2 regions of the Herbaspirillum sp. Her2 genome follow, and region 2 is predicted to be linked to the other one. Evidence: predicted binding sites of a transcription regulator. Region 2 holds the regulator's gene; the other holds the start of a gene.
The links. The regulator sigma-54, encoded in region 2, starts transcription at its own class of promoters, with help from an activator protein. The targets are predictions, from matches to a motif close to TGGCANGNAANCTGCTTT.

Region 1: the regulator sigma-54 is predicted to act here: its motif matches at 7,522-7,539, upstream of adh (aldehyde dehydrogenase).

The regions. Positions count from the first base shown of each region.
Region 1 covers NZ_CM176331.1:2,279,631-2,288,952, forward strand. The annotation lists gene ACWHXP_RS10410 (Smr/MutS family protein) at 1-589, shown strand, start outside; gene ACWHXP_RS10415 (leucine-rich repeat-containing protein kinase family protein) at 598-1,923, opposite strand; gene ACWHXP_RS10420 (PA0069 family radical SAM protein) at 1,982-3,244, opposite strand; gene ACWHXP_RS10425 (sigma-54-dependent Fis family transcriptional regulator) at 3,433-5,457, shown strand; gene ACWHXP_RS10430 (DUF779 domain-containing protein) at 5,438-5,818, opposite strand; gene adh (aldehyde dehydrogenase) at 5,931-7,451, opposite strand; gene ACWHXP_RS10440 (P-II family nitrogen regulator) at 7,716-8,054, opposite strand; gene ACWHXP_RS10445 (NAD(+) synthase) at 8,235-9,322, opposite strand, start outside.
Region 2 covers NZ_CM176331.1:5,520,164-5,529,485, reverse strand. The annotation lists gene ACWHXP_RS25135 (monovalent cation:proton antiporter family protein) at 1-1,307, opposite strand, end outside; gene ACWHXP_RS25130 (KpsF/GutQ family sugar-phosphate isomerase) at 1,681-2,709, shown strand; gene ACWHXP_RS25125 (KdsC family phosphatase) at 2,709-3,263, shown strand; gene lptC (LPS export ABC transporter periplasmic protein LptC) at 3,260-3,868, shown strand; gene lptA (lipopolysaccharide transport periplasmic protein LptA) at 3,920-4,558, shown strand; gene lptB (LPS export ABC transporter ATP-binding protein) at 4,561-5,304, shown strand; gene ACWHXP_RS25105 (RNA polymerase factor sigma-54) at 5,436-6,926, shown strand; gene hpf (ribosome hibernation-promoting factor, HPF/YfiA family) at 7,079-7,441, shown strand; gene ACWHXP_RS25095 (hypothetical protein) at 7,504-7,650, opposite strand; gene grxD (Grx4 family monothiol glutaredoxin) at 7,812-8,123, shown strand; gene ACWHXP_RS25085 (UbiX family flavin prenyltransferase) at 8,146-8,748, shown strand; gene ACWHXP_RS25080 (SDR family oxidoreductase) at 8,837-9,322, opposite strand, start outside.

The DNA of each region.
Region 1 (9,322 bases), 2.4 Mb from region 2:
AGCGCGCGCACTGGCCTTGGCCGAGCGCCAGCGTCAGGAAGCGGCAGCCCGCGAGGAAGCCAACATCTTCCGCAACAGCATCGGCCAGGTGGCGCCCTTGCGGCCCGAAGTGGTCGACAAGGCCCATTACCTGCCGGAACCTCCCCTCCCCATTCCCCGCCAGCACCTGGCCGATGAACAGGCCGCGCTGCTGGAGTCGCTGTCCGACGAGTTCACCGTCGACACGCTCATGGACAGCGACGAAAACCTCAGTTTCGCCCGCCCCGGCGTGGGCATGGATGTCTTGAGCAAGCTGCGGCGCGGCAACTGGGTGATCCAGGCCCAGTTGGACCTGCACGGCTATCGCCGCGACCAGGCGCGTGAGGCCTTGGGTGAATTCTTGCGCCAGTCACGCCGCCGCGGCCTGCGCTGCGTGCGGGTGATCCACGGCAAGGGACTCGGTTCGGTGAACAAGGAGCCCGTGCTCAAGCACAAGGTCCGCAACTGGCTGGCGCAGAAGGATGAAGTGATGGCCTTCTGCCAGGCGCGCGCAGCCGATGGCGGTGCGGGCGCGCTGGTGGTGCTGCTGCGTTCGAGCGAACGGGTCTGAACGCCGCTTCAGTCCGCAGTCAGATTGTTCAGCATGGCCACGATGGCCTCGAAATGCGGCCGGGCGGCAGCATCGGCGCTCAGGCAAGCCTGGCGCACCCCGGCCAGGGCCGCACGCTGCTTCTTGCCGGATTCATCTTCCGGCTGGGCATGCGCCAGCAACTCTTCCAGCAGACAGCCATAGGCCCGCACTTCCATGGCCTGCACGCCCCAGGCATGCGGCTGTTGGACATCGTAGAACCAGGCCGCGCCGAAATCGCCAAGCAGGGCTTCGCCATCCCGATGCAGGATGTTGTGACCGTAGAGGTCGCCATGCACGATGCCCTGTGCATGCAGGTGGGCGGCTGCCGAGGCGATATCGCGTGCGATGGCGATCACTTGACGCCAGGCGAGCATGAAGCCTTGCGCATACACATCGCGCGTACAGGATTGCAGGCTGGGCGGACCGGCCAGCACCTTGAAATCGGGATCGATCAGCGGCATCACCAGTCCTTGCACCGCTTGCGGATGACCTTGCAAGCGCCCCTGCACGGGAATGAGACCGCGATGGCTACCGGCCATGATGCAAGCCGCCATCTCGCGCTCGGGCAGGCCATCGCTGGTGACCGCGCCCTTGAAGAGTTTTACCGCCACTGGCTGCGACCTGTCTTCCACGGTCCAGCTGGCAGCGTGGATCACTCCTGAGGCGCCTTCCCCCAGCTTCTCGCCCAAGACCAGATCATCCCAATCGATGGCCGCGACTTGCGCATTGCGGTCCGCCGTTTCCTCCACTGCTTCACACCAGGGATTGCCCGCCATGGCCAGCCAGCTCAGGCGCGGCAGCGTCAGCAGCCAATGCGGAAACGCCTCCAGCGCATTGGCCGACAGGCGCAGCAGTTCCAGGTTGCGGCAGGCCGCCAGTTCCGGCGGCAGCGTGCGCAGGCGGTTGCCCGCCAGCATCAGCTTCTGCAGGCGGGGGCATTGCCCGATGCTTGATGGCAGCTGTTCGATGCAGTTGTCGGTCAGCACCAGCCAGCGCAGCGTGGGTGGCAGCGATTCGGCAGGAACGTGCTCGATCCGGTTGGCCTTGAAACCGATCATCTCCAGCGACGGGCAGAGTCCCAGTACGGCGGGCAATTCGGTGAAGGGATTGTCGGAACAGAAGACGATGCGCAGCCGGTGCAAACGCGGCAGGTCCTCGGGCAAGGCGGTCAGTTCGTTGCCGCTGAGGTCCAGAATCTCAAGGGTTTCAGCCAGGGTGAAGATTTCTGGCGGGAATTCGCGCAGGCCGCACGAGAGAGACAGGCGGGTAATGCCTTCCAGCGCGCCGCTGCGCAGTTGTTCCAGAGTGTGCATGCAGAGAAGTGAAGAAACGGACTAAAACGCGGATCTTACCAGCCACCGGCCGTCTGCCTCAGAACAAATCCAGCTGGGCATCGCCCGCCGGGCGCCCCTGCCCCGCCGGCACCACCATTGGCCGCTTGAAGCGGCTGGCATCCAGGGTGGCAAAAGCCCGATTGCGATGATCGATGCCCAGGCGCCGGCTGGCTTTCTCGAAGCGCTGATGCAGCAAATCGGCCCAGACCCCGGTGCCGCGCATGCGGGTGGCGAAATCGGCGTCGTAATCCTTGCCGCCACGCATGTCCTGGATGCGGTTCATCACCCGTGCCGCACGGTCGGGGAAATGCGCCTGCAGCCATTGGCGAAACAGCGGGCTGACTTCCCAGGGCAGCCGCAGCACGATGTAGCCCGCCTGGCGCGCCCCGGCCTCCACGGCCGCTTCCATGACGCGTTCCAGGTCCGGTTCGGTGACGAAGGGAATCACCGGCGCAATCGACACGCTCACCGGAATGCCCGCCTCGGCCAGCGTGCGGATCACCCGCAATCGCCGCGCCGGGCTGGCCGCGCGTGGTTCCAGCGTGCGCGCGATGGCCGCATCCAGCGTGGTGATCGTCACCGCAACGATGGCCTGCCCCTTGGCCGCCATCGGAGCCAGCAAGTCGATATCGCGCTCGACCAGCGAGGACTTGGTGATGAGCGCCACCGGATTCTCGCAATCGTGCAGGATCTGCAGGATGCGCCGGGTCAGCTGGCGTTCGCGCTCGATGGGCTGGTAGGCGTCGGTATTGATGCCCACCGTGATGGTGTCGGGTTCATAGGACGGCTTGGCGAGTTCGCGCAGCAGCACCTCGGGGGCATTGCGCTTGGCCACCAGCCGGCTTTCGAAATCCAGCCCCGGGGACAGGCCCAAATAGCTGTGAGAAGGCCGCGCGAAGCAGTAAATGCAGCCGTGCTCACAGCCCCGGTAGGGATTGAGCGAAAGCGAAAACGGCAAATCCGGCGAGCTGTTGCGGGTGATGATGGAGCGGGCGTCTTCCTCGGTGACGATGGTCTTCAGGCGGGGCGGCTCATCCTCCTCCGGGCTCTCAGCCGCCTGCGGCCGGGACTCGGCAAAACGGACGGACTGCCAGCCATCGTCGAATTCTTCCCGCGCCACCGATTCATAGCGGCCGCGCAGGTTGGTGACCGCACCCCGGCCCTTCTGGGCGGTCTGATCGCGATGGATGAAGGTTTCTGGCGTCAGGGTCGCATCGTCCTCGCCCGATGCGGTCGACCGGGTCGCCTGCTCTGGAAAAGGCCGGGCAATGCCCTGCGGAAATTTGGGGAAGGAAGCCACGGAAAGCTCATCAATACTGTATTTATATACAGTATTTTGCCTTCACTTCGGACGCGCTGCAAATGCTGTTTCAATTTGTCCTCCTGCCGCATTAATCGGTTATGCTTGTTCACCCTCAGCTTCCCATCAGCGAAGAAAGCGACCATATAGGGGGAACAAGGACCGCCAGAGGTCCCAAGGAGACAAGGATGCAATACCAGGCAAACCGGCCCGGTGCCGGTGCATTGCTGGGCGCTTCGCCCCTGGTGCAGGCCAGCGCCGATGGCGTGCCGGACCTGCGGGCCATCGAACGCTCGCACCAGCGCAGCTCGTCCTACGGCATCACGCGCGGCCAGCGGCCCGACCTGGATTCACTCTCGCGCGCCGACCTGGCCCAGACGCTGGAAGCCAACCAGGCCCTCTCCGGCCATGCCCGCCCGGTCATGGAAACCCTCTACGACCAGATCCGCAATACCCACAGCATGGTCATCCTTTCGGACGCCGAAGGCACCATTCTGCATACGCTGGGCGACAGCGATTTCCTGGCCAAGGCCGACCGTGTGGCCCTTGGCCCCGGTGGACGCTGGTCCGAACAATTGCGCGGTACCAATGCCATCGGCACGGCCCTTTACGAGCAGAAGCCCACCACCGTGCACGCCCAGCAGCACTACCTGGATGCCAACCGCTTCCTGACCTGTTCGGCCGCGCCCATCTTCGACCATCGCGGCCAGGTACTGGGGGTGCTGGACGTCTCGGGCGAATGCGGCAGCTTCCACAAGCACACCATGGCGCTGGTGCGCATGTCGGCGCAGATGATCGAAAACCACCTGCTGGCCGGCAGCTTCCCTGATTGCATCACCCTGCACTTCCACAGCCGCGCCGAATTCGTGGGTACGCTGGTCGAAGGCATCGTCAGCTTCACGCCCGGCGGGCGTTTCCTGGCGGCCAACCGCAGTGCGCAGTTCCAACTGGGCCTGACACTGTCGGCGCTGCAGTCGCATACCTTTGCGTCGCTCTTCGGGGTGCCGCTGTCGCTGCTGTTCGAACACCATCGCAAGGCCGCCTCGGGCTTGCTGGAGCTGTGCCTGCACAACGGCATCCGCATCCATGGCCGCGCCGAACTGCGGCTGCGCGACCAGCATTTCCAGAATGCGCGGGAAGCCGTGATCGAGGCACCGGAAATACTTCCCGCCAGCCCATCTGCTCGCCCGGCCCCACCTGTGCGCCCCCATCCGGGCCAGCCGCGCGGCGGACTGCAAGCCCTCGATACCGGGGACGCCCGCATGAGCGCCATCATCGCCAAGTTGCGCAAGGTGATCGACCGCGACATCCCGGTCCTCATCACCGGCGAAACCGGCACCGGCAAGGAGTGGCTGGCCCAGGCCATCCACCGCGAAAGCGCGCGCTTCCACACCACGCAAACCCGGGGCGGCGCCGCGCCCTTCGTGGCCGTGAATTGCTCGGCCATTCCCGAGAACCTGATCGAGGCCGAACTCTTCGGTTATGAAGACGGCGCCTTCACCGGCGCCCGCCGCAAAGGCGCACCGGGCAAGATCGCGCAAGCCCAGGGCGGCACTCTCTTCCTCGATGAAATCGGCGACATGCCGCTGGCCCTGCAGGGCCGCCTGCTGCGCGTGCTGCAGGAACGCGCTGTGACGCCGCTGGGCAGCCAGCGCGTGATTCCGGTGGACTTCGCTCTGGTATGCGCCACCAACCAGCCCTTGCGCGAGATGGCGGCGCGCCATGCCTTCCGTGAAGACCTGTACTACCGCATCAATGGCTTGCAGGTAAAACTGCCCGCCTTGCGCGAGCGCAGCGACCTGGGCGCCCTGATCGACCGCATCCTGGAACAGGAAGGCGGCCGCCACGCGCCGCGCTTCGATGCCCAGGCCCTGGCATTGCTGCAATCCAGCCGCTGGCCGGGCAACCTGCGGCAACTGTCCAACCTGATCCGCACCGCCCTGGCCATGGCCGATGGAGAGGCCTGGATAGGGGTGGAACACCTGCCAGATGACTTTCTGGACGAGGCAGCGCCGCTGCAGGCGGCTTGCGGCATGCCTGCCCCGGCAGCGCATGAAGAAACGGACGAAAAGCCGCTGTCCATGCACGACAGCGAATGGGCCGCCATCGAGCGCGCCCTGCGCACCCATGACGGCAACGTCAGCGCTGCCGCCAAGGCGCTGGGGGTGTCGCGCAATACGCTCTATCGCCGCTTCAAGTCACGCGGGCACTGAGCGGGGCAAGCGCGTCATATTCCTCATCGGAAAACAGCCGCGAGCGCGTCAGGAAGCGCTTGCCGCTGCCGTTCTCCAGCGAGAACATGCCGCCGTTGCCGCTGACCACGTCGATGATCAGTTGCGTGTGTTTCCAATATTCGAACTGATCGGCGCCGATGTAGAACGGCACGCCATCGATCTCCCCGAGATGAACGTCGGTATCGCCCAGCGTAAAGTCGCCGGCCGGATAGCACATCGGCGCACTGCCATCGCAGCAGCCCCCGGATTGAAAAAAGATCAGCTCGCCATGCCGCGCCCTCAACTGGCGCAGCAACTCCACCGTGGCCTCGGTGGCCGTCACCCTGGGCAATGCATTCATTCGTCGCTCTCCTGTTGAGTCTGGATCTGCCAATAAAAGCGGCACCGGCCGCGGGAGTTGCGGACCGGTGCCGAAGCTGCCTTGCTGCAAGGAGTCAAACGAAATCACGCGATCAGAAGAAGCCCAGCGCCTTGGGGCTGTAGCTGACCAGCAGGTTCTTGGTCTGCTGGTAGTGGTCCAGCATCATCTTGTGGTTCTCGCGGCCGATGCCGGACTGCTTGTAGCCACCGAAGGCTGCATGCGCCGGATACAGGTGATAGCAGTTGGTCCACACGCGGCCAGCCTGGATCTCGCGGCCCATGCGGAAGGCGCGCGTGCCATCGCGGGTCCACAGGCCAGCACCCAGGCCGTACAGGGTGTCGTTGGCGATAGACAGGGCTTCTTCCTCATCCTTGAAGGTGGTCACCGACACCACGGGGCCGAAGATTTCTTCCTGGAAGATGCGCATCTTGTTGTTGCCCTGGAAGACGGTCGGCTTGACGTAGTAGCCCGAGGCCAGATCACCGCCCAGTTCTTCACGTCCGCCGCCGGCCAGCACCTTGGCGCCTTCCTGCTTGCCGATGTCGATATAGGAGAGGATCTTTTCCAGCTGCTCCTGCGAGGCCTGCGCGCCGATCATGGTGCTCTTGTCCAGCGGGTTGCCCTGCTTGATGGCGGCCACGCGCTTCAAGGCACGTTCGATGAAACGGTCATAGATCGATTCCTGCACCAGCACGCGCGAGGGGCAGGTGCAGACCTCGCCCTGGTTCAGCGCAAACATGGCGAAGCCTTCCAGGGCCTTGTCGAAGAATTCGTCATCCTTGTCCAGCACATCGGCGAAGAAGATGTTGGGCGACTTGCCACCCAGCTCCAGGGTCACCGGGATCAGGTTCTGCGAGGCGTACTGCATGATCAGGCGGCCGGTGGTGGTCTCGCCGGTGAAGGCGATCTTGGCGATGCGCTTGTTGGAGGCCAGCGGCTTGCCGGCTTCCACGCCGAAGCCCTGCACAATGTTGACCACGCCCGGCGGGATCAGGTCGGCGATCAATTCGATCAGGACCATGATGGAAGCCGGCGTCTGCTCGGCTGGTTTCAACACCACGCAGTTGCCGGCGGCCAGTGCCGGGGCCAGCTTCCATACCGCCATCAGGATGGGGAAGTTCCACGGGATGATCTGGCCGACCACGCCCAGCGGCTCATGGAAGTGATAGGCGTAAGTATCGCTGTCGATGGTGCAGATGCTGCCTTCCTGGGTGCGCACGGCGGCGGCGAAATAGCGGAAGTGGTCGATGGCCAGCGGGATGTCGGCGGCCATGGTTTCGCGGATGGGCTTGCCGTTGTCCAGGGTTTCGGCGGTGGCCAGCAATTCGAGGTTGGCTTCCATGCGGTCGGCGATCTTGAGCAGCATGTTGGCGCGCTCGGCGGGGGAAGTCTTGCCCCAGCTCTTCTTGGCGGCGTGGGCGGCGTCCAGCGCCAGTTCCACGTCTTCGGCGCTGGAGCGCGCCACTTCACAGAAGGCGCGGCCGATCACCGGGCTGATGTTCTCGAAGTATTCGCCCTTGACCGGCGGCACGAATTTGCCACCGATGAAGTTGTCGTAACGTTGCTTGAAGGGATCGCGTACGCCGAGTTTGCTGATGTCTGCCAGGTTCATGTCGTCTCCGTTCGGGTTATGGTTGAAATCCCGCCGCGATCATGGCCGCAGCGGACGTTCACCCTTCAAGATGGCAAATCGCATGCCAGCCTGCAAACCCGCTCTGCAAGGGGATCTTGCGCCAGCGCCATTGTCACGCTGTGTCAATCTGGCGCAGCCTGGGACAGCGTGCAGCAACAGCCTGCCACACCCTGGGCGCTTTTCTGAGGACGTAAAAAAAACCGGCCAGTGGCCGGTCTTTCGCAATGCGCGGAGATCTTTGGATCAGACGGCATCCGGGCCGGTTTCGCCGGTACGGATACGGATCACCTGCTCCACTTCCTGCACGAAGATCTTGCCGTCGCCGATCTTGCCGGTGCGGGCGGCCTTGATGATGGCGTCCACGGCCTGCTCGACCACCTTGTCGTCCACCACGACCTCGATCTTCACCTTGGGCAGGAAATCGACCACGTATTCGGCACCGCGATAGAGTTCGGTGTGGCCCTTCTGGCGTCCGAAGCCCTTCACTTCGGTGACCGTCAGGCCCGTGACGCCGACTTCGGCGAGGGATTCACGCACCTCGTCCAGCTTGAACGGTTTGATGATGGCGGTCACTTGTTTCATGGCAATTCCTCTCTTGGTATGTCGTAAAGAAACGATCTCAACGATCTATTGAATAGCGGATACAACCTTTGTTCTTATTTTACTGGCAAGACCGTGGCGCCCCGCCCACTTGCACATTGTCAATCAGGCGTGCCCGGCTTTCAACCTTCTTGAACCCGCCGGGCCATAAAAAGCCGATTTTCAGGCCTCCAGATCGGGAATGCGCTCCAGATCCTGCAGCCAGACCGTGGCCTCGCCATCGCTGGGCGCGCGCCAGTCGCCACGCGGTGAGAGCGAGCCGCCCGAGCCGACTTTGGGGGCATTGGGCACGCAGGAGCGCTTGAACTGGCTGGTCTTGAAGAACCGATAGACGAAGATGCCCAGGTTTTTCTTGATCTGCGGCAAGCTGTACTGGTTACGCGCACCGTGCAGGCCATCGGGCCAATGGCCGATGCTGCGGTCCTGCCAGGCGCTGTGCGCCAGGAAGGCCACCTTCGCCGGCGTGAAGCCGTAGCGCAGGATGTAGTAGAGATTGAAATCCTGCAGCTCGTAAGGGCCGATGAAATCCTGCGTACGCTGGCCCGGTTCGCCGTCGGAGGCGCCCGGCACCAGTTCCGGACTGATTTCGGTTTCGAGGATGTGGATCAGCACTTCCGGCTGCTTCAGTTCCAGCGAACCGGATTCCGCCACCCAGCGCACCAGGTGGGTGATGAGGGTCTTGGGTACGCTGGCGTTGACGTTGTAATGCGACATGTGGTCGCCCACGCCGTAGGTGCACCAGCCCAGCGCCAGTTCGGACAGGTCGCCGGTCCCGATGACGATGGCACCGTGATGATTGGCCAGGCGGAACAGGTGATTGGTGCGCTCGCCGGCCTGCACGTTCTCGAAGGTGATGTCATAGACCGGCTCGCCGCGTGAATACGGGTGATCCAGGTCCTTCAGCATCTGTTCGCAGCTGGGACGGATATCGATCTCCTGCGCCGAACAGCCCACCTGCGCCATCAGCTGATGCGCCTGCACCAGCGTGCGGCTGCTGGTGGCAAAGCCGGGCATGGTATAGGCCAGGATGTTGGAACGCGGCAGGCCCAGCTTGTCCATGGCCTTGGCGCAGACCAGCAGCGCATGGGTCGAATCGAGACCGCCGGAAACACCGATGACGACCTTCTTGATATTCGAGGAAGACAGGCGCTGCACCAGGGCCTGCACCTGGATGTTGTAGACCTCGCGGCAACGCAGTTCGCGCTGTTCGGCATGGGCCGGCACATAGGGGAAGCGCGCGACCCGGCGCT
Region 2 (9,322 bases):
TCCTCTTCCAGCAGGCGCGCCAGGCTCTGGCCGCTGCGGCCGAACCCGGCGATGATCACGTGCTTCTGCACACCCATGGTGCGGGTCGCCAGTTGCGTCAAGGCCAGCGATTGCAGCATCCATTCATTGGCCGACAGCTTCATGACGATGGCGTCGGACTGGGCCAGGATGAAGGGCGTGGCCAGCATCGACAGCACCATCGCGGCCAGGATCACCTGGATCAGCATGGGATCGACCAGCTTGAGGCCGCCGGCCTGGCTCAGCAGCACGAAGCCGAACTCGCCGGCCTGCGCCAAGCCCAGGCCCACGCGCAGCGCCACACCGGTGGTGGAGCCGAACAGGCGCGCCAGTCCGGCGATGAGGGCAAACTTGAGCAGGACCGGCCCGGTCAGCAGCAGCAACACCAGGAACCAGTGATCCACCAGCGTGCGCACATTGAGCAGCATGCCGATGGTGATGAAGAACAGGCCCAGCAGCACATCGCGGAAGGACTTGATGTCTTCTTCCACCTGGTGCTTGAACTCGGTCTCGGAAATCAGCATGCCGGCGATGAAGGCCCCCAGCGCCAGCGACAGGCCGGCCTTCTCGGTGATCCAGGCCGCGCCCAGGGTGATCAGCAGCAGGTTCAGCATGAACAGTTCCTGCGAGCGCCGCTTGACCACGATGCGGAACCAGCCGCGCATGAGCTTGCTGCCGAAGAACAGCAGCAGCGCCAGCACAACCAGCGCCTTGCCCACGGCCCAGCCCAGCGTGACCATGATGTTGCCGGAATTGTTGGCCAGCGCCGGCACGACGATCAGCAGCGGCACCAGCGCCAGATCCTGGAACAGCAGCACGCCGAGGATGCGGCGACCGTGTTCGGTCTCCAGCTCCAGCCGCTCGGTAAGCAGCTTGGAAACGATCGCCGTGGACGACATGGTCAGCGCCCCGCCCAGCGCAAAGGCCGCCTGCCAGCTGACGTTGGCGAACTGCGGCAGCACCATGGCCGCGCCCCAGGCCACCAGCATGGTGGTGGCAATGGTCGCCGCCACCTGTGCCACGCCCAGGCCGAAGACGATATGGCGCATGGCCGAGAGCTTGGAGAGCGAAAACTCCAGACCGATGGAAAACATCAGGAACACCACGCCGAACTCGGCCAGCGCATGGGTGGTTTCATTGTCCTCGGCAAAAGCCAGGCCGTGCGGGCCGATGATGATGCCCACCACCAGGTAGCCCAGCATCGGCGGCAACTGCATCATGCGGAAGGCGACCACGCCAAGGACTGCGGCAGCCAGAAGGAAAAGGGTCAGTTCCAGTCCGGAAAACATTGCTGTTGGGGTTTCTTGTCAAAAGCCGCCGGGCTGCGGCGGGGTTCGATATGAATGAATTTGTAAAATTGGCAACGCACCAGCAAAAGGCAGTTCACCTGACCAGTGTGCAATATGAAGGAAAGCCTTGGGCGGCGAGGCGCGAAATCGCCTTGAAATTCATACGTGTGGCTCCACAACAGCAGAGTAATTCAGTGCGACCGTGAACCCTCCGCGCTTGCTGCAATGCCATGCCCCATCCCGGCAATGGCCGGAAATCCCCCGTGGCAGCGGTGCTGCGGCGCGATGCAACGCTGCATATCACGTCAAATCCGGCAGCATTCCCTTACATCTGGCAAGTTTTTTGCTTTGCTAATTCGTTTATACTTCGGTTATGAGTGTAACCGATGACAAAACCACGCCTGCATCTTTTTCGGCCGGGGCTGCCCGCCGTGCCATCGAACTGGCACGCCAGACCCTGCAGATCGAAGCCGATGCCATCCTGGCCCTGAAAGACCGCCTGCGCGACGACAGCGCCGCCCCTCTGGCACTTGCCGTGCAGACCTTGCTGCAATGCGAGGGACGTGCGGTGGTCTCGGGGATCGGCAAGTCCGGCCATGTCGGCCGCAAGATCGCCGCCACCCTGGCCTCTACCGGCACCCCCTCGCTGTTCATGCATCCGGCCGAAGCCGCGCACGGCGACCTGGGCATGGTGACGGCGCGCGATGTCTTCATTGCCATTTCCAATTCCGGTGAAACGGCCGAGCTGCTGGCCATCGTGCCCATCGTCAAGCGCATGGGTGCGGTGATCATCGCCATGACCGGCAATGACCAGTCCACCCTGGCCAAGCTGTCCGCCGTCCACCTCAACGTGGGCGTGGCGCAGGAAGCCTGCACCCTCAACCTGGCCCCGACCGCCAGCACCACGGCCACGCTGGCCATGGGCGACGCGCTGGCGGTGTCGCTGCTGGATGCGCGCGGCTTCGTCGAGGAAGATTTTGCGCGCTCCCATCCCGGTGGTGCACTGGGCCGCCGCCTGCTGACCCACGTGCGCGACGTGATGCGCAGCGGCGAAGCCATTCCCGCCGTGCGCCCGGACGTGTCGCTGTCGGCAGCGCTGATGGAAATCACCCGCAAGGGCATGGCCATGACCGCCGTGGTGGATGAGCAATTCCGCCCGGTCGGCGTCTTCACCGACGGCGACCTGCGCCGCCTGCTGGAGCGTGGCCAGGACTTTTCCAAGTTTTACATCGCCGACGTCATGCATGCCAATCCGCAGACCGTCAACCAGGACCAGTTGGCCGTGGATGCCGTGCAATTGATGGAACAATTCCGCATCAACCAGCTGCTGGTCACCGATGCGGCCGGCGTGCTCACGGGCGCGCTGCACATCCACGATCTCACTCGCGCCAAGGTGATCTGATGAACGCGCCAGCCTTCGCCAGCACCCTGCCCGCTGCCGCGCTCGCCAAGGCGGCGGCGATCCGCCTGATGATCTTCGACGTGGATGGCGTGCTCACCGATGGCGGCCTGTTCTACGGCGAGGATGGCGAGGCCTTCAAGCGCTTCAACGCGCTCGATGGCCACGGCATCAAGATGATGCAGCAATACGGCACCGCTGCCGCCATCATCACCGCGCGCCAGTCGCCCTATGTGCTGCGCCGTGCGCGCGATCTCGGCATCGCCCATGTATTCCAGGGCATCCACGACAAGCGCCAGGCCTTCGAACAGCTGCTGCTGCAGGTGCAGTTGACGCCGCAGGATTGCGGCTACCTGGGCGACGACATCATCGACCTGCCGGTACTGACCCGCGTCGGATTCAAGGCCTGCGTGGCCAACGGCCATCGCGAGGTGAAGTCGCGCAGCGACTACGTGACCCAGGCCAGCGGCGGCCATGGTGCCGTGCGCGAGATCTGCGACCTGGTGCTGGCAGCACAAGGCAACTACGAGGCGGCCCTCGCGCCGTACCTGGCATGAGCGGGCGCAGCGGAGAACGCAACGCCGAGCGCATCCGCCTGGCGGTGATTCTGGTGATCCTGATCGCCGGTGCCCTGGGCAGCTTCTGGGTGATGCAGGCCATGCGGGCCGCGGGTGACCAGCAACCGGCGCAGCGTCCGCGTGGCAAACCCGACTACTACCTGGAAAACTTCAACTACGTGCGCATGGGCCCGACCGGTCTGCCGCGCTATGACGTTGCGGGAACGAAGATGGTGCACTACCCCACGGATGACTCCTTCGAGATCACCAAGCCGGTGGTGCACAACCTGGACCAGAACCAGGCACCGATGGAGCTCTACTCGGATACCGCGCGCGTCACCGACGACCAGACGCAGATCCACATGTACGGCAACGCCAACGCCATTCGCGCGCCCTACAAGGGCCGCGAGCAGATGCACCTGGTGTCGGAATACCTGCTGCTGTTGCCTGACGATGAAATCGTCAAGACCGACAAGCCGGTGGCCATGACCATGGGCACCACGCGCCTGAACGGCGTGGGCATGGTGGCCAACAATGCGACCCAGGTGGTGCAGCTGTTCGGCAATGTCCGCGGCTATTACGAGCCCACTCCGAAGAAACGCTAAGCCGGATGACTCCGGGATAAAAACGCCAAGAACCGATCAGACAGGAACCCAATGAAACGCTCATTCTTACTGCCGATGCTGATGCTGGCTGCCGTGTGCGGCGTGGCCAACGCCGAGAAGGCGGACTCCACCAAGCCGACCAACATCGAGGCAGACCAGATGGTCTACGATGACGTGCGCCAGGTGAAGACCTTTACCGGCAACGTGGTCATGACCCGCGGCACGCTGATCATCAAGGCCGGCCGCGTGGTATTGACGACCGACCAGTACGGTTATGAAAATGCGGTGCTGTATGCGGCCCCGGGCGCGCTGGCCAACTTCCGCCAGAAGCGTGACGGCGGTCCCAACCTGTGGATCGAAGGCCAGGCCGAGCGCATCGAGTATTCGGAGCAGACCGAAATCTCCAAGCTGTTCCAGCGCGCGCACATCCAGCGCATGGACGGCGATCGCATCACCGATGAAGTCAACGGCGAATTCATCTCCTACGACAGCCGCGCCGAATTCTATTCCGTGAACAACACCGCCACCGGCGAGAGCAAGCCGGGCGCAGGCCGCATCACTGCGGTGATCCAGCCCAAGAATCCGCCGCCGGCAGGCAGCACCGCGCCGGCCACCCCGTCGGCCCAGCCCGCGGGCAAGAACAACGCCGCGCAGCCTGCAACGCGTCGCGACAGCGGAAAGGATCAGTAACGATGGCAGTCAGCTCGCTGGTCGTTCGCGGCCTGAAGAAAAGTTATGGCGCGCGCCAGGTAGTGCGCGATGTCTCGATGGAATTGCGCAGCGGCGAGGTGGTCGGCCTGCTCGGCCCCAATGGGGCCGGCAAGACCACCTCGTTCTACATGATCGTGGGACTGGTGCCTTCCGATGGTGGCGAGATCGACCTCGATGGCGCGTCCATTTCGCGCATGCCGATCCACAAGCGTGCCACCATGGGCTTGTCCTACCTGCCGCAGGAAGCCTCGGTATTCCGCAAGCTGACGGTGGAAGACAATATCCGCGCCGTGCTGGAACTGCGCCGGGAAGAGGGCAAGCCGCTCTCGCGCGATGAAATCGAAGGCCGCCTCAACAACCTGCTGCACGAATTGCAGATCGAGAAGCTGCGCGAAAGCCAGGCGCTGTCGCTCTCGGGCGGTGAACGCCGGCGCGTCGAGATCGCCCGCGCACTGGCCACCGATCCGCGCTTCGTGCTGCTGGATGAACCGTTCGCCGGTATCGACCCGATTGCCGTGATCGAGATTCAGCGCATCGTGCGCTTCCTGAAGGAACGCGGCATCGGCGTGCTGATCACCGACCACAACGTGCGCGAAACGCTGGGCATCTGTGATCGCGCCTACATCATCAACCAGGGCACGGTGCTGGCCAGCGGCAATCCGGAAGAGATCATCGCCAACGAGTCGGTGCGCCGCGTGTATCTGGGCGAGCATTTCCGCATGTAAGCGGTGCAGTCGGCTTGCCCGATACGCTTGAAGAAATACAGAGTGCACATCACGTAATACGCAACAAGCAATACGCAATACGCAACGACCGGCAGAGCAACCAGCGGGCCACGCCGCTTTCAGAAAGACAGATGAAACAGTCGCTCCAGTTACGTACCTCGCAGCACCTCGCATTGACGCCGCAACTGCAGCAGTCGATCAGACTGTTGCAACTGTCGACGCTGGAACTGCACCAGGAACTGGAACAGATCCTCTCCGATAATCCCCTGCTGGAACGCCTCGACGACGCGCTCGACAATTCGGTACGTCTGCTGGCCGATGGCGCGGTCTCCAGTTCGCCCTCCAGCGGCGTTGCCGAAACCAGTCACGAAGGCAGCGGCGAAGCGGCCCCGGCCGCCAGCGATGGCGATTCCAGCTTCGACTACCAGGACAACGCGCCGGAAGCCGGTGTCACGGGGGATGCCGACTGGAGCTTCGACGACGTCGCGCGCAGCGGCAAGTCGCCAGACGATGACGATGCCCGTCCACAACTCGAAGCGCACGAACTGACCCTGCGCGAACACCTGCTGGAACAGATCCGCGTGACCGCACGCACCCTGCGTGATCGTGCGCTGCTGGAACTGCTCACCGATGCGCTCGACGAGAGCGGCTATCTGGAAGAGCCGCTGGAAGACATCCACGCGCGCCTGCCCGAAGAGCTGGGCATCGACATGGAAGAGCTGTCGATTTCGCTCAAGCTGCTGCAGAGCCTGGACCCGGCGGGTGTCGGTGCGCGCAGTGCCGGCGAATGCCTGGCCCTGCAGATCCGCCGCCTGCCCAAGATTCCCTTCGTGACGCGCAAGCTGGCCTTGAGGATCGTGGAGGATTACCTGCCGCTGTTTGCACAACGCGATTTCAACAAGATCAAGAAGGCACTGGATTGCGATGACGAAGACCTGCGTGAAGCGCAGGCCGTGATCCGCCAGTGCCGTCCGCATCCGGGTGCGGAATTCGCGCGCGATGCCTCGGACTATGTGGTGCCGGACGTGATTGTCAAGCAGACAAAGAACGGCTGGCAGGTCATGCTCAACCATGAGGTCATGCCCAAGCTGCGCGTCAATGCGATGTATGCCAGTGCATTGAAGCAAGCCAAGGGAGAAGGTTCGCTGTCGTCGCAGTTGCAGGAAGCCAAGTGGCTCATCAAGAACATGCGGCAACGTTTCGATACAATTTTGCGCGTCGCGCAGGCTATTGTGGAACGTCAAAGAAACTTCTTTTCACATGGGGCAGTCGCCATGCGCCCCCTTGTGCTGCGTGAAATTGCTGATACACTGGGTCTACACGAGAGCACCATCTCTCGCGTGACGACTCAGAAATACATGCTCACTCCGCATGGAATGTTTGAGTTGAAATACTTCTTCGGTAGCCATGTCGCGACTGAAACCGGAGGTGAAGCATCCTCCACCGCGATACGGGCGCTGATCAAACAGTTGATAGGAGCCGAGAACCCGCAGACCCCATTATCCGATAGCAAGATTGCGGATATGCTGGCAGAACAAGGCATGGTGGTCGCGCGACGCACAGTCGCCAAATACCGCGAAGTGTTGAAGATTCCGCCGGTCAATCTCCGCAAGTCCCTCTGAGTTTTTCCTCAGTTTTTCTGCAGTACCGTTGCTGTGTTCAGGCAAGCATCCGACTGATGCCCGCGCCATCCGACACGAAGACCGTGCCCGTGGTACAGCTGCAGCAGGATCGATTGCACGAACCTCCAGTGACTTCACGATAGGAGTCTTGTATGAATCTGACCATCAGTGGACACCACCTCGAACTGACCCCCGCCATCCGGGAATACGTGCAAAGCAAGCTCTCGCGTATCAAGCGCCATTTCGACAACGTGATCGACGTCAGCGTGATCCTGAGCGTAGATAAACTCACAGAAAAGGAAAAGCGCCAAAAAGCGGAAATCAACGTCCACATCAAGGGGAAGGATCTACATGCGGAAAGCATCGCACACGACCTCTACGCTGCCATTGACACGCTGATCGACAAGCTCGATCGCCAGGTCATCAAGCACAAGGACAAGTTGCAGGAGCATCACTCCATGGCCAAGCGCCTGCCGGACGAAACGCCGGAGGATGCGGTGGCCGGAGCGGCATAAGCCAGGACACCCTCGGCAAGCCACCTCGCAGCCGCAAGGCTGCTGAGAAAGCCAGCCGAATTTCATGAGGAAGGGGCGCGCAAGCGCCCTTTTTCATTTGCGGCCGCCGAACTGGCCAAGCCTGTGGAAAAGATATAAATCATTGCGTAAAGCAACTTTTCCACCGCCGCTGCTGACGATGATGCAAGGGACGGCTTGAATGTCTTCACGGCACCCTCATCTTCGACACAAGAATTTGCATACGATATAAATCATTTCCTCGATGCAATTTTTTTCCCGTTCAGACAGGCCACCAGCATGCAGGCGATTTCAACGCGCCCGCCGGCTTTTCCCTATAATGTCGGGCAATCCCATTTTTAAAGGCACAGCCATGAGCGACGTCCAATCCTGGATCAAAGAAACCGTGACCCAAAACCCCGTGGTGCTGTTCATGAAGGGCACTGCACAGTTCCCCCAATGCGGCTTTTCCGGCAAGGCCATCCAGCTGCTGAAGGCCAGCGGTGCCGAGAACATCGTCACCGTCAACGTGCTGGAAAGCCCGGACGTGCGCCAGGGCATCAAGGAATACTCGAACTGGCCGACCATTCCTCAGCTGTACGTGAAGGGTGAATTCGTCGGCGGCTCCGACATCATGACCGAGATGTACGAGTCCGGCGAACTGCAGACCCTGATCAAGGGCTGAGTTTTACTTACCTGACTGACTCATGAGCAGTTCTTCCAGCCAGCCGCGCCAGCGCCTGATCGTTGCGATCACCGGTGCCACCGGTGCCATCTATGGCGTGCGGCTGCTGGAGCATCTGCGCAAGCATGGCCAGGTGGAAACGCACCTGATGGTGTCCGAAGCTGGCGTGCTCAATCTGCATCAGGAACTGGACATGCGGCGCAAGGATGTGGAAGCGCTGGCCGATGTGGTGCACAACGTGCGCGATGTCGGCGCCTGCATCGCCAGCGGCTCGTTCGCCTCCACCGGCATGGTGGTGGCGCCCTGTTCGATGAAGACCCTGGCCGCCGTGGCGCATGGTCTGTCCGACAACCTCATCACCCGCGCAGCGGATGTGGTGCTCAAGGAACGCCGCCAGCTGGTGCTGATGGTCCGCGAGACCCCGTTCAATCTGGCCCATCTGCGCAACATGACATCCGTCACCGAAATGGGCGGCGTGATCTTCCCGCCCCTGCCCGGCTTCTACCAGCGCCCTGCTTCCATGGAAGAGATGGTGGATCACACGCTGGGACGCGTGCTGGACATGTTCGGGATTTCCATGCAGTTGACGCCGGAGTGGAAGGGCATGAAGGGCGGGACTGAGTGATGCGTTAGCCCTTATCACGTTCGGGCAAAGAAAAATGGCCGCAGCTCATCACCGCGGCCATTTCTTCATCTGGCGAATATAACCCGGCTCACCCCCGCCCGATATACGGCATCTTGGTCGCCATCACCGTCATGAACTGCACATTGGCCTCCAGCGGCAGGCTGTCCATGTAGAGGATGGCACGGGCCACGTGTTCGGCATCCATGGTCGGTTCGACCTTGGTCGAGCCATCAGCCTGCAGCGTGCCCTTCTTCATCAGCGTGGTCATGTCGGTGGACGCATTGCCGATATCGATCTGCCCGCAGGCGATGTCATAGGCACGGCCATCGAGCGAGGTGGCCTTGGTCAGCCCCGTAATGGCATGCTTGGTGGCGGTATAGGAGGCCGAGAACGGGCGCGGTGCATGCGCCGAGATCGAGCCGTTGTTGATGATGCGCCCGCCGCGCGGCGACTGATCCTTCATGATGCGGAAGGCTTCCTGAGTGCAGAGAAAAACGCCGGTCAGGTTGATGTCCACCGCCGCCTTCCACTGCTCCACGCTCAGTTCTTCCAGCGACACCGGCGGCGCAAAGAT